3 regions of the Serratia plymuthica genome follow, and region 2 is predicted to be linked to each of the others. Evidence: predicted binding sites of a transcription regulator. Region 2 holds the regulator's gene; each other region holds the start of a gene.
What was found. The regulator PurR, encoded in region 2, represses purine synthesis genes. The targets are predictions, from matches to a motif close to CANGCAAACGTTTGCNTG.
Positions count from the first base shown of each region.

Region 1: a site for PurR is predicted at 1,619-1,636, ahead of pyrD (quinone-dependent dihydroorotate dehydrogenase). Genes of this name have one in related genera too.
Region 3: a site for PurR is predicted at 2,636-2,653, ahead of glyA (serine hydroxymethyltransferase). Genes of this name have one in related genera too.

Region 1 is NZ_CP068771.1:1,560,654-1,564,848, reverse strand. It holds gene JK621_RS07360 (cell division protein ZapC) at 1-339, opposite strand, end outside; gene pyrD (quinone-dependent dihydroorotate dehydrogenase) at 514-1,524, opposite strand; gene ssuE (NADPH-dependent FMN reductase) at 1,783-2,361, shown strand; gene JK621_RS07345 (sulfonate ABC transporter substrate-binding protein) at 2,395-3,360, shown strand; gene ssuD (FMNH2-dependent alkanesulfonate monooxygenase) at 3,377-4,195, shown strand, end outside.
Region 2 is NZ_CP068771.1:2,022,206-2,026,400, reverse strand. It holds gene JK621_RS09675 (C40 family peptidase) at 1-691, shown strand, start outside; gene JK621_RS09670 (YnhF family membrane protein) at 894-983, opposite strand; gene purR (HTH-type transcriptional repressor PurR) at 1,308-2,333, shown strand; gene punR (DNA-binding transcriptional activator PunR) at 2,330-3,274, opposite strand; gene punC (purine nucleoside transporter PunC) at 3,397-4,195, shown strand, end outside.
Region 3 is NZ_CP068771.1:4,716,762-4,720,956, reverse strand. It holds gene JK621_RS22010 (3-phenylpropionate MFS transporter) at 1-1,107, opposite strand, end outside; gene glyA (serine hydroxymethyltransferase) at 1,263-2,516, opposite strand; gene hmpA (NO-inducible flavohemoprotein) at 2,893-4,083, shown strand; gene JK621_RS21995 (c-type cytochrome) at 4,125-4,195, opposite strand, start outside.

The DNA of each region.
Region 1 (4,195 bases), 460 kb from region 2:
CGCCAACTCGCCGTTTTTCGGCTGCAGCGGGTAGTGTTGCTGGGCGAAATGCCAGCTTTTCGGCATCAATGGTTTCAGGAAACGGTAGGCCACCAGAGCGTTTAATACCAACTCGGCGCGTTGCTCATGGCTGAGCTTGATCTGTTTGCACTGCTCTTCATAATTAAAATAAAGCGCAGCGTCATCAACGCAAAAGGCGCATTCATCGAAGGCGTCCGGCGTTAACATTTTGGCCGGGAAGCGTGAGCGAAAGATCATCCCATTGGCTAAATCCAGCATTAGCCGATCGTGTTCGGCATCAAAATACCAACGCCAATTATCGTCAGGTTTTATCTTCATCTCTTATCCTTCTCGCTGCCCATGCCACGCCGTATTTACCCAAAAGGCGATTTTATCACCGATAAAATAGCTCAAACATCAGATAATTCCGCGAACGATATTTATGCTAGTGGACAAAATATAGACGAGCCGGGGAAAGAAATAAACCCCCGGCGGAAAATGAAACAAAAAATATTAGATGTAGTTAACGATATCTTTAATCAGGCGCGGACCGTGGAAGATAAACCCGGAATAAATTTGCACCAGCGAAGCTCCGGCTGCCATTTTTTCGCGCGCGGCGGTCAGAGAGTCAATTCCGCCAACGCCGATAATCGGCAAACGCCCCTGCAGCTCAATCGACAGGCGGCGGATCACTTCAGTGCTGCTCGCCTGCAGCGGACGACCGCTAAGGCCCCCCGTTTGCTCGCAGTAATTCAGCCCCTGGATCAACTTGCGATCCAGCGTGGTATTGGTCGCAATCACGCCATCTATATTATGGCGCACCAGGCTGTCGGCTATTTGGATCAATTCTTCTTCAGAAAGATCCGGCGCGATCTTTACCGCGACCGGTACATATTTGTGGTGCCGCGCATGCAATTCCTGCTGCTTATTTTTAATCGCGGCTAAAAGATCGTCCAACGCTTCACCATACTGTAAGGATCGTAACCCCGGTGTATTTGGTGACGAAATGTTAATCGCGATATAGCCGGCATACGGATAAACTTTATCCATGCAGACCAGATAATCGTCTTTTCCTTGCTCTACCGGGGTGTCTTTATTCTTGCCGATATTGATCCCCAAAATACCGCCAAAATGGGATTTTTTAACGTTTTCAACCAGATTATCCACCCCCTGGTTATTAAAACCCATGCGGTTGATCAGGCCTTCTGCTTCCACGATACGGAACAGGCGCGGCTTATCATTGCCCGCCTGCGGACGTGGCGTCACAGTGCCGACTTCGACAAAGCCAAACCCCATGGCGCCGAACGCATCGATGCACTCGCCATCTTTATCCAGACCGGCGGCCAACCCCAATGGGTTTTTAAAAGAGAGCCCCATGCAGCTAACCGGCTTGGTCGGCACAGACTGACGAATGAGAAATTCTAACGGGGTGCCGGTGATACGGCGAAGCTGATGAAAGGTCAATTCATGCGCACGCTCGGGATCGAGCTGGAACAACGCTTTCCTGATGATGGGGTAGTACATGTACTCTCCTGATTTCCCGGTTGCAAACCGGGGGCCGATTATCCGGCATCCCCCGATCAATTGGAATTGATTAAAAGCAAAAAAAAGCGGTTTTTACGCAATCGTTTTCCTCTGGCTGGCCCAGATCACCGCCAATCCGCATTTGCGCATATCAAAATCAAAAAATGAGATTTAAGCAACCCGCTCCTAACTGATAGTTTTAAAACAGATCATGAACATTTCCTGATTAAACCTAACTTTTAGTTATAAGGAGTGGCAATGCGCGTTATATCACTGGCCGGCAGCCCCCGCATCCCCTCGCGCTCAGCCGCGCTGCTTACCCTGAGTCAAAACTGGTTGCAGCAACAAGGCGTGGAAGTGATTGCCTACACGCTGCACGATTTCGATGCCGAGGATTTGCTTTACGCCAATTTTAACAGCCCGGCAATCAAAGCTTTTGCCGAGCAGTTAGCTCAGGCAGACGGTTTGCTGGTGTCGACGCCGGTCTATAAAGCCTCGTTCTCCGGCGCGCTGAAAACCCTGCTGGATCTGCTGCCGGAACGTGCCCTGGACCATAAGGTCGTGTTGCCGCTGGCCACCGGCGGCTCCATTGGCCACATGCTGGCGGTGGACTACGCCCTCAAGCCGGTGCTGGCGGCGTTGAAAGCGCAAGAAGTGCTGCACGGTGTGTTTGCCGACGACAGCCAGGTGGTGCTGCAAGGTGAAGAGATCAGCCTGTCTGACGGCGTGGCGACCCGCCTGGAAGAGGCGCTGGAAAGCTTTTATCTTGCGCTCGGCCGCCGCAAGCCGCCCACGGTCAAGCTCTCCCCTTCCCTGTTTGCCCGTCAAACCGCCTGACAGAGAAGAGCATATAAGGAAAAGGACAGCATGATGAAGCGACTTTATTCACTCCGCCGCTGGCTTGGCGCCGGCACATTAGCCGGCATCCTCTCTCTTGCCTGGAGCAATGCCGCCAACGCGCAGGATCCGGCGCAGTTCCGCATCGGTTATCAAAAGGGATCGGTCAGCCTGGTATTGGCAAAAACCCATCGGCTGCTGGAACAGCGTTTTCCCTCGACCAAAATCAGTTGGATAGAATTCCCCGCCGGCCCGCAAATGCTCGAAGCGCTGAACGTCGGCAGTATCGATCTGGGCAGCACCGGCGACATCCCGCCAATTTTCGCCCAGGCCGCAGGCGCCGATCTGCTTTACGTCGGCGTGGAACCGCCAAAACCCAAAGCGGAAGTGATTCTGGTACCGGAAAACAGCCCGATCAAAACCGTCGCCGAGCTGAAAGGCCACAAGGTCGCCTTCCAGAAAGGCTCCAGTTCCCACAACCTGCTGTTGCGCTCACTGCAGAAAGCCGGGCTGAAATTTACCGATATCCACCCCATTTACCTGACCCCGGCCGATGCCCGCGCCGCCTTCCAGCAAGGCAACGTTGATGCCTGGGCGATTTGGGATCCCTACTATTCCGCCGCATTGCTGCAGGGTGGCGTGCGGGTGTTGGGCGACGGCAGTGATCTGAATCAAACCGGTTCGTTTTATTTGGCGGTTCGCCCCTATGCACAAGCGCACGGGCCCTTTATCAGCCAGGTTCTTGATGTGCTGACCCAGGCCGACGCACTGACCCGCAGCGATCGCGCGCAAAGCGTCACGCTGTTGGCAAACGCCATGGGCCTGCCGGAAAAGGTGATCGCCACTTATCTGGACCATCGCCCCCCGACGGCCATTAAACCTTTGGATGCGCACACCATTGCCGCCCAACAGCAAACCGCCGATCTGTTTTATGCCAACCGTTTGGTGCCGGTGAAGGTCGATATCTCTCAACGCATCTGGCACCCGAGCGCACAATAACTTTGGAGAACAAGCTATGAGCTTAAATGTATTCTGGTTTTTACCTACTCACGGCGACGGCCATTATCTTGGCAGCACGGAAGGCGCACGCAGCGTAGATTACGGCTATTTGCAGCAGATCGCTCAGGCCGCTGACCGGCTGGGTTTCGGCGGCGTGCTGATCCCCACCGGCCGCTCTTGCGAGGACTCCTGGCTGGTCGCGGCCTCACTGATCCCGGTCACCCAACGCTTGAAGTTCCTGGTGGCTCTGCGCCCCGGCATCATTTCCCCCACGCTAGCCGCTCGCCAGGCCGCGACGCTGGATCGTCTTTCCAACGGCCGGGCGCTGTTTAACCTGGTCACCGGCGGTGATCCCGAAGAACTGGCGGCAGAAGGTCTGCACCTGAACCACGAAGAACGCTATGAGGCCTCGGCAGAGTTCACCCATGTTTGGCGTAAGGTGTTGGAAGGGGAAACCGTCGATTTCCAGGGTAAGCATATTCAGGTGAAAGGCGCCAAGTTGCTGTATCCGCCGGTGCAACTGCCGCGTCCGCCGCTGTATTTTGGCGGATCCTCTGCCGCCGCTCAGGATCTGGCCGCCGAACAGGTTGAAATGTACCTCACCTGGGGGGAGCCGCCGGCGCAGGTAAAAGAAAAAATTGCCGAAGTGCGCGCCAAAGCCGCAGCCAAAGGCCGCACGGTGCGTTTCGGTATTCGTTTGCATGTGATCGTGCGTGAAACCACAGAAGAAGCCTGGCGGGCGGCCGATCGGCTGATCGCCAATCTGGATGAAGAGACCATCGCCAACGCACAGGCAGCCTTCGCCCGTTTTGACTCCGTTGGGCAACGGCGCATG
Region 2 (4,195 bases):
TGACCGCAAGAAAAAGAAAGCGGCAAAGGCCAGCAAAAAAGTGAAAGTCACTGCTACGCCAAAAACTGCCAAGGTTTCCAAAGCCAAAACAGAAAAAACCGCTAAAAAGATCGTTAGCGCCAAATCGAAACACTCAACCCAGAAAATAGCCAAAATCAAAGTAACCCCACCGAAAAAGGGCTACAAAAAAGGCTATGGCCGCCATCGGGAAGCCGGTATGGCCACCGCCAAACTGGTGCGTGACGATAAGCCATTGAAACTCAGCCCGGCGCACAAAAAGCGCTATCAGCACGCCAAGCAAACCGCCATGGCCAAGCTGATGGATCAAATGGGCAAACCTTATCGCTGGGGCGGCACCTCGCCAAGAACCGGTTTCGACTGCAGCGGCCTGATTTATTACGCCTATAAAGACGTCGTGAAAATCAAGATGCCGCGTACCGCCAACGAAATGTATCACCTGCGCGATGCGGCGCCGATCAAGAAAAACGAACTGGAAAGCGGTGACCTGGTGTTCTTCCGCATCAACAACCGCGGCATGGCCGATCATGTCGGCGTCTATCTGGGCAACGGCAAATTCATTCAGTCACCGCGTACCGGCGAGGAAATCCGTATCAGCCAGTTGGACAACGACTACTGGCAAAACCACTATATCGGCGCACGCCGTGTAGTAACGCCGAAAACCATTCGATAATATCCTCCGCGGCTGGCGCTCTCCCGCCGGCCGCCCTCCTCGCAAGCGACGCCTTCTGTGCTTTCACCGCGCTCTGAGAACAGTTTTGCGAACCCGCAGGTGAAATTTCCGGGCATTGGTGTGGCTGGAGGCTTGCAAGAAGACGTAATGGCAGGAAAACGCGAACAGGCGCAGCGAGCTGCGCCTGTGTTACAACCGGGGATCAGTTCAACGCCGCAGTGAAGCTAAAAGCAATAATAACGGCCAGCGCGCACACAGTCGTGAACAGTGACATTTTCAGATCGGTATCCATTACAACTCCTTTTCAGACGGGATTTCCCAAGGGTAAAAGGCACACAATTAATGCGTCAACCCATTTTCCCACAGTTAGACAATAAAATCTTGTTATCATTTCCCGGTTTATAATACTGATTACCTCTTCCACTTTGGCTCAATATGGGACAAAATTCGCAGTTCACAACTGCGTACCGGCAAAAATGCCCCTCCTGACCAAGCGCTGACGACTTCAACACACTAAAAACTCAGCTTCGTTTATTTGGAAGAAGGATCTACGCAGGCAAACGATTAACATCACACTTACATGCTGCAACATGTGAGTTCAGGAGTCATTCTTTACATGGCAACGATTAAAGATGTGGCCAAACGCGCTGGCGTTTCCACCACCACCGTTTCGCACGTCATCAATAAGACTCGTTTCGTCGCCGAAGAGACCAAAGCGGCCGTTGGGGCCGCGATCAAAGAGCTGCACTATTCTCCCAGCGCCGTGGCGCGCAGCCTGAAGGTCAATCACACCAAATCTATTGGCCTGCTGGCCACCTCCAGCGAAGCGCCCTATTTCGCCGAAGTGATCGAGGCGGTGGAAAACAGCTGCTACAGCAAAGGCTATACGCTGATCCTGTGTAATTCGCACAATAACCTGGACAAGCAACGCGCTTATCTGGCGATGCTGGCGCAAAAACGCGTCGACGGCCTGCTGGTGATGTGCTCTGAATACCCGGATCAATTGCTGGGGATGCTGGAAGATTACCGTAATATCCCCATGGTGGTCATGGACTGGGGCGCCGCACGCGGTGATTTTACCGATACCATCATCGATAACGCCTTCGAAGGCGGTTATCTGGCCGGCCGCTATCTGATCGAGCGTGGTCACCGCGATATTGGCGCCATTCCGGGCCAGTTGGCGCGCAATACCGGCGGCGGCCGCCATCAGGGCTTTTTGAAAGCCATGGAAGAAGCCAATATCGAGGTGCGCGACGAGTGGATTGTTCAGGGCGACTTCGAACCGGAATCCGGCTACAAGGCCATGCATCAGATATTGTCGCAGAAACAACGCCCGACGGCGGTATTCTGCGGCGGCGACATCATGGCGATGGGCGCTATCTGCGCCGCCGATGAACTGGGGCTGCGAGTACCGCAGGACATTTCAGTCATCGGCTACGATAACGTGCGCAACGCGCGCTATTTCACCCCGGCGCTGACGACGATCCACCAGCCCAAAGAGCGTTTGGGTGAGATGGCGTTCACCATGCTGCTGGATCGCATCATCAGCAAGCGTGAAGAGTCGCAGGTCATTGAAGTGCATCCGAAGCTGGTTGAACGCCGCTCGGTCGCCGACGGCCCCTTTATCGATTACCGCCGCTAGTCGCCAGCGCCGGGAACCAAGGCGGTTTCCGGCGCCACTTCGCTCAGCCATTCCTGGTTCAAGGTTTCACTGTCCCCCAGGTAGTCCAGTAACCAGGCCATCGCCGGCGATGGGGTATTCTGCTGCCAGGTCAGGCAGCATGGGCTGGCGGGAAACGGCTGTTGCAGTTGCAGCGCCACCAACTCGCCGCGTTGTACCAACGGCAGCACCTGATGCGCCGGCATCATGCCGACACACAAGCCAGCGCACAAGCAATCCACCGCCGATGCCCAATCCGGCACCACCAACCGCCGCTGGTTGTCCAGCGTCCAGGTGACCCGTTTGGGCAGATTGCGCGAGGTATCCTCCAGACACAGGGAAGGAAAAGGCCGGAGCTGATCGTCGTTCAGCAGGCCCTCCAACGCCGCCAATGGATGCTGCGGGCTGGCGACACACAACCAGCGCATATCGCCCATGTCACGAAAGGCAAAACCGCCGCCGACAGGCACCGCTCGCGTAGCGCCGATCGCCATATCGGCGCGGCCGTCCACCAACGCATCCCAGACGCCGTTAAACACTTCCGGTTGGATCAGCAGCTCAACATCGGGGAAATGGCGGTAAAAATCCAACACCAGCTGTCGGCTGCGCTGCGGCTTGACGATGATATCCACCGCAATTTTTAATTGGCCGCGCCAACCATTGGCCACCTGCTGGCACTGCCTGCGCGTGTCGAGCATTTTTTTGATGACACCGCGCGCCTCCTGAATAAATAACAGGCCGGCCGGCGTCAGTTCTACATCACGATGACGCCGTTCAAATAACGGCACCGCCAACCATTGTTCCAGTTGCCGAACGGTATAGCTCACCGCCGAAGGCACCCGGTGCAGTTCCTGCGCCGCCGCGCTGAAGCTGCCGGTGCGGGCGACCGCGTCCACGACATCAAGAGAATATTCAGACCACATGGTTTGCCTTCAATTTTTTTAACAGCACTTCGCAAATATTACCGTTTCACAAGCAGAGATCCAGCCGGATACACTTGCCGGCGCTAAAAACCTGCGACAATAAAATATTAATGAGAAATACCATGCGAAATTCCTTTGGTTTTATGTTCTATCTTGCCGGCCTGAGCATGCTGGGTTACCTGGCCACCGACATGTATCTGCCCGCCTTTGGCGCCATGCAGCTGGATCTGCAAATTTCCGCCGGTGCAATCAGCGCCAGCCTGAGCATTTTCCTGGCCGGTTTTGCCTTTGCTCAACTGCTCTGGGGGCCGCTCTCCGATAATTTGGGCCGTAAACCCGTGCTGCTGATTGGCCTGGCGCTGTTTGCCCTGGGCTGCCTCGGCATGCTGTGGGTACAGAATGCCGTCCAGTTGTGGTCATTGCGCTTTATTCAGGCGATCGGCGTGTGCTCAGCCGCCGTCACCTGGCAAGCGTTGGTCATTGACCGCTACCGTGAAGGCAAGGCCAATCGCGTATTCGCCACCATTATGCCGCTGGTGGCACTTTCGCCAGCGCTGGCGCCGCTGGTCGGCGCCTGGCTGCTGAACCACATGGGATGGCGGGCAATTTTCGCCGTTCTGCTGGGTATCACCGTCATTTTGCTGCTGCCTACGCTGTTACTGAAGGAAAGCGCCAAAAGCGCGCCATTGGCCACTCGGAAAAACACCCTGAGCTTCTTCCAACTGCTGAAATCGCCGGTATTCAGCGGTAACGTCACCATCTTTGCCGCCTGCTCTGCCGGCTTTTTTGCCTGGCTCACCGGCTCGCCGTTTATTCTTGGCGATATGGGTTACAGCCCCAATGACATTGGCCTGAGCTATGTCCCGCAGACGCTGGCATTCTTATTGGGCGGTTACGGTTGCCGTACGGCGTTAAATCGCA
Region 3 (4,195 bases), 2.7 Mb from region 2:
CGCCGGCAACGCCACCGCCGCCATCACCCAGAATACCCCGCCCTGCAGATGTTCAAACAGGAAGCCGGCAATCACCGTCATTATCGCAATACCGCCGCCCATCGCCAGCGCCGAGTAAATCGCCTGCAGCCGGATCACCTCCGGCCCTTTGCGCGCAGCGATGAAACGCATCGCCGCCAGATGGCAAACGGTAAAGGTGCCGCAATGCAGGATCTGGATCACCAACAGCCAGCCCAGCTCGGTGCTGGAGGCCATCAGGCTCCAGCGCAGCACCCCGCAGCAGGCGGAAAGCAGCAGCAGATTGCGCGCATTCCAGCGGCGGAACAGGAAATTGCTGCTGGCGAAAATAATGACTTCCGCCACCACGCCCAGTGACCACAGATAACCTATCGTCGAAGCCGAGTAGCCGGCCTCCTGCCAGTAGATAGAGCCAAAACTGTAATAGCCGGCATGCGCGCCCTGCAGCAAAGTGACGCACAACAGGAAACGCCAGACCGGCCCTTCCTTGAGCATTTCACGCAGTGAGCGCTCTGGCCCGCTTTGAGTACGCGTCTCCCCCTGCGGCATCACGCTCGGTTTCAGCATCATGCCCAGCAGCATCGCCAACACGCTGAGGATCAAGCTGTAAAGAATGGCGTTGTGGCCCCAAACCGACACCATTTGCCCGGTTAGCGCCGAGCCGATCACAAACGCCAGCGAGCCCCATAGCCTGACACGCCCGTAATCCATGGCGATCTGTTTTTGCCAGGTGGCGGCCAGCGCGTCGGTCAAAGGCACCAACGGCGAGAAGAACAGGTTGAAGCCGGCAATCACCAGCATCAGCCAACCCCAGCCGTTACCGAAGCAGAACCCGATGGCAAAGGCCAGCGTTAGCAACGCCAGCAGGCGCAATGCCGTCACCAGATGGGAAGGATCTTTAACCCGGGGAGCAATCAGCAAACTGCCGAGGAAACGCGCGACCAGACCGGCCCCCAGCAGAATGCCGATGGTTTCGGGCGCTATGCCCTCGCCTTTTAGCCAAACGCCCCAAAACGGCAAGAAGATGCCATATGAAAAGAAATAAGTGAAATAACTGAGAGCGAGCCAACGCGTTGATTGCAGAACCATGATCCCTCCGGTGTGTTGGCGATACTTTGACAGAGCTCACACCCGCGAGCAATGCCCATTCAGGTTCACGGGGATAGAGTGCAAAGCAGTTCACAGTTTTCCGGCAACGGGCATAAAAAAACCCGCCGAAGCGGGTTTTTAAAGAGAAAGCAGAATTATGCGTAGACCGGCAGGCGGGCGCAGATATCCAGTACTTTCTTCTTGGTGCGTTCGATGGTGGCTTCATCGTTGATGTTGTCCAGCACGTCGCAGATCCAACCGGCCAACTCAGTCACTTCAGCAACTTTGAAGCCGCGGCGGGTCACAGCCGGCGTACCGATACGTATGCCAGAGGTAACGAACGGGCTTTTCGGATCGTTCGGCACGCTGTTTTTGTTCACGGTGATGTTGGCGCGGCCCAGGGCAGCGTCGGCTTCTTTACCGGTCAGGTTTTTGTCAACCAGGTCCAGCAGGAACAGGTGGTTATGAGTACCGCCGGAAACCACTTTGTAGCCGCGCTCCAGGAACACCTTCACCATCGCTTTGGCGTTGTCGGCGACTTGCTGCTGGTAAACCTTGAACTCAGGCTCCATCGCTTCTTTCAGCGCTACCGCTTTACCGGCAATCACATGCATCAGCGGGCCGCCCTGGCCGCCAGGGAATACGGCGGAGTTCAGCTTCTTGTACAGATCTTCATCACCGCCCTTCGCCAGGATCAGGCCGCCACGCGGGCCCGCCAGGGTTTTGTGGGTGGTGGTGGTCACGATGTGCGCGTGCGGAACCGGGTTCGGATAAACGCCGGCGGCAATCAGGCCCGCAACGTGCGCCATGTCGACGAACAGGTAAGCGCCGATGCTGTCGGCGATTTCACGCATTTTTGCCCAGTCAACCAGACCGGAGAAGGCCGAGAAGCCACCGATGATCATTTTTGGTTTGTGGGTCTGCGCTTGCTTGGCCAGATCGTCGTAATCGATTTCGCCTTTGTCGTTGATGCCGTAAGGCACCACGTTATACAGCTTGCCGGACAGGTTGACCGGTGAACCGTGGGTCAGGTGGCCGCCGTGCGCCAGGTTCATGCCCAGAATGGTGTCGCCCGGCTGCAGCAGCGCGGTGTAGACGGCGAAGTTAGCCTGGGAGCCGGAGTGCGGCTGCACGTTGGCGTAATCTGCGCCAAACAGCTCTTTAGCACGGTCGATGGCCAGTTGCTCAACGATATCCACGTATTCGCAGCCGCCGTAATAACGCTTGCCCGGATAGCCTTCAGCGTATTTGTTGGTCAACTGGGAACCCTGAGCCTGCATGACGCGCGGGCTGGTGTAGTTCTCAGACGCAATCAGTTCAATGTGCTCTTCCTGACGCACGACTTCTTGCTCCATTGCACGCCACAGTTCGGCATCATAATCGGCAATGTTCATTTCACGCTTTAACATCCGGCATCTCCTGACTTAAATCGGCTAACTAAAAAATCACCAAATAACTACCCGGTTGGGTTCTGGGCAACAGTGTAAACTGTTTTCCCCTACCGAGGATAGGTCTTGACAGAGGTTTTTACGCAAACGATTGGCATGACGTGCTGCAAGGCTTTGATCCGATAAATCACGCTATCCGGCAACGGACTTTTACTCATGCTGAGGATGCGGTTTTTTCATGTTCTGTGAGCGGGATCGACGCTTAACAACGCCGCAACAAAAATAAGGGTATTTACAGCCCCGGCGGAAATCGCTAGTATTTGCGCAATCTTAAAGATGCATTTAATATGCAACTTAATTTAAATACGCCAATATTGAAGTCAAAAGGAGCGCTACCATGCTGGATAGCCAGACCATCGCCACCGTAAAATCCACCATCCCTCTGCTGGCTGCGACCGGGCCTAAACTGACCGCTCATTTCTACGATCGCATGTTCGAACACAACCCTGAGTTGAAAGATGTTTTCAACATGAATAACCAGCGCAACGGCGATCAGCGCCAGGCGTTGTTCGATGCGATCTGCGCCTATGCCGCCAATATCGAAAATCTGGCGGCGCTGCTGCCGGCGGTAGAGCGTATTGCCCAGAAACACACCAGCCTGAATATCCAGCCGGAGCAGTATCAAATTGTCGGCGGCCACCTGCTGGCGACGCTGGACGAAATGTTCAGCCCAGGCCAGGAAGTGCTGGATGCCTGGGGCAAGGCCTACGGCGTATTGGCGAACGTGTTTATCCAGCGTGAAGGCCAGATTTATCAGGAAAGTGAAAACGCGAATGGCGGCTGGCGCGAACGGCGCGCTTTCCGCATTGTCAAAAAGCAGCCGCAAAGCGACGTGATTTGCAGCTTCGTGCTGGCGCCGGTGGACGGCAGCCGCGTGATTGACTTCAAGCCAGGGCAATATCTGGCGGTCTATATCAATCACGACAGCATGGAAAATCAGGAAATCCGCCAATACTCACTGACCGCCGCGCCTAACGGCGAGTACTACCGCATTGCGGTGAAGCGTGAAGATCAAGGTAAGGTCTCGAATTTCCTGCATCAGCAGGCCAAAGAGGGCGATGTGCTGTATCTGGCGCCGCCGCACGGGGATTTCTTCCTTGACGTGCAGCCAACCACCCCGGTAGCCCTGATCTCCGCCGGCGTGGGCCAAACGCCCATGCTCGGCATGCTCAATACCCTGCACGACACTCAACATCAGGCGAACGTGCACTGGTTGCACGCGGCGGAAAACGGCAGCGTTCACGCCTTTGCGGATGAAGTGGCGGATATCGCCGGCCGCATGCCAAACCTGAGCAGTCACGTCTGGTACCGCGAGCCGGGCGCCGACGACGTGGAAGGCCGCGATTATCAGAGCAGCGGGTTGATGAACCTCAACGCACTGCGCGACACGCTCGAGGATCCACAGATGCAATATTACTTCTGCGGCCCGGTGCCGTTTATGCAGCATGTCGGCAAACAGCTGCTGGAAATGGGCGTGAGCGCCGAGAACATCCATTACGAATGCTTCGGCCCGCATAAAGTACTGTAATCAAACGGGGCGCGGCCTGTGAACAGCGCCGCGCCCCGCCGTTATTTCTCCGCCAGCTTGCGCGCCTCCTGCACCTGCTGCGCCGTTACCGCCCCAGCCTGATTGCCCCAGC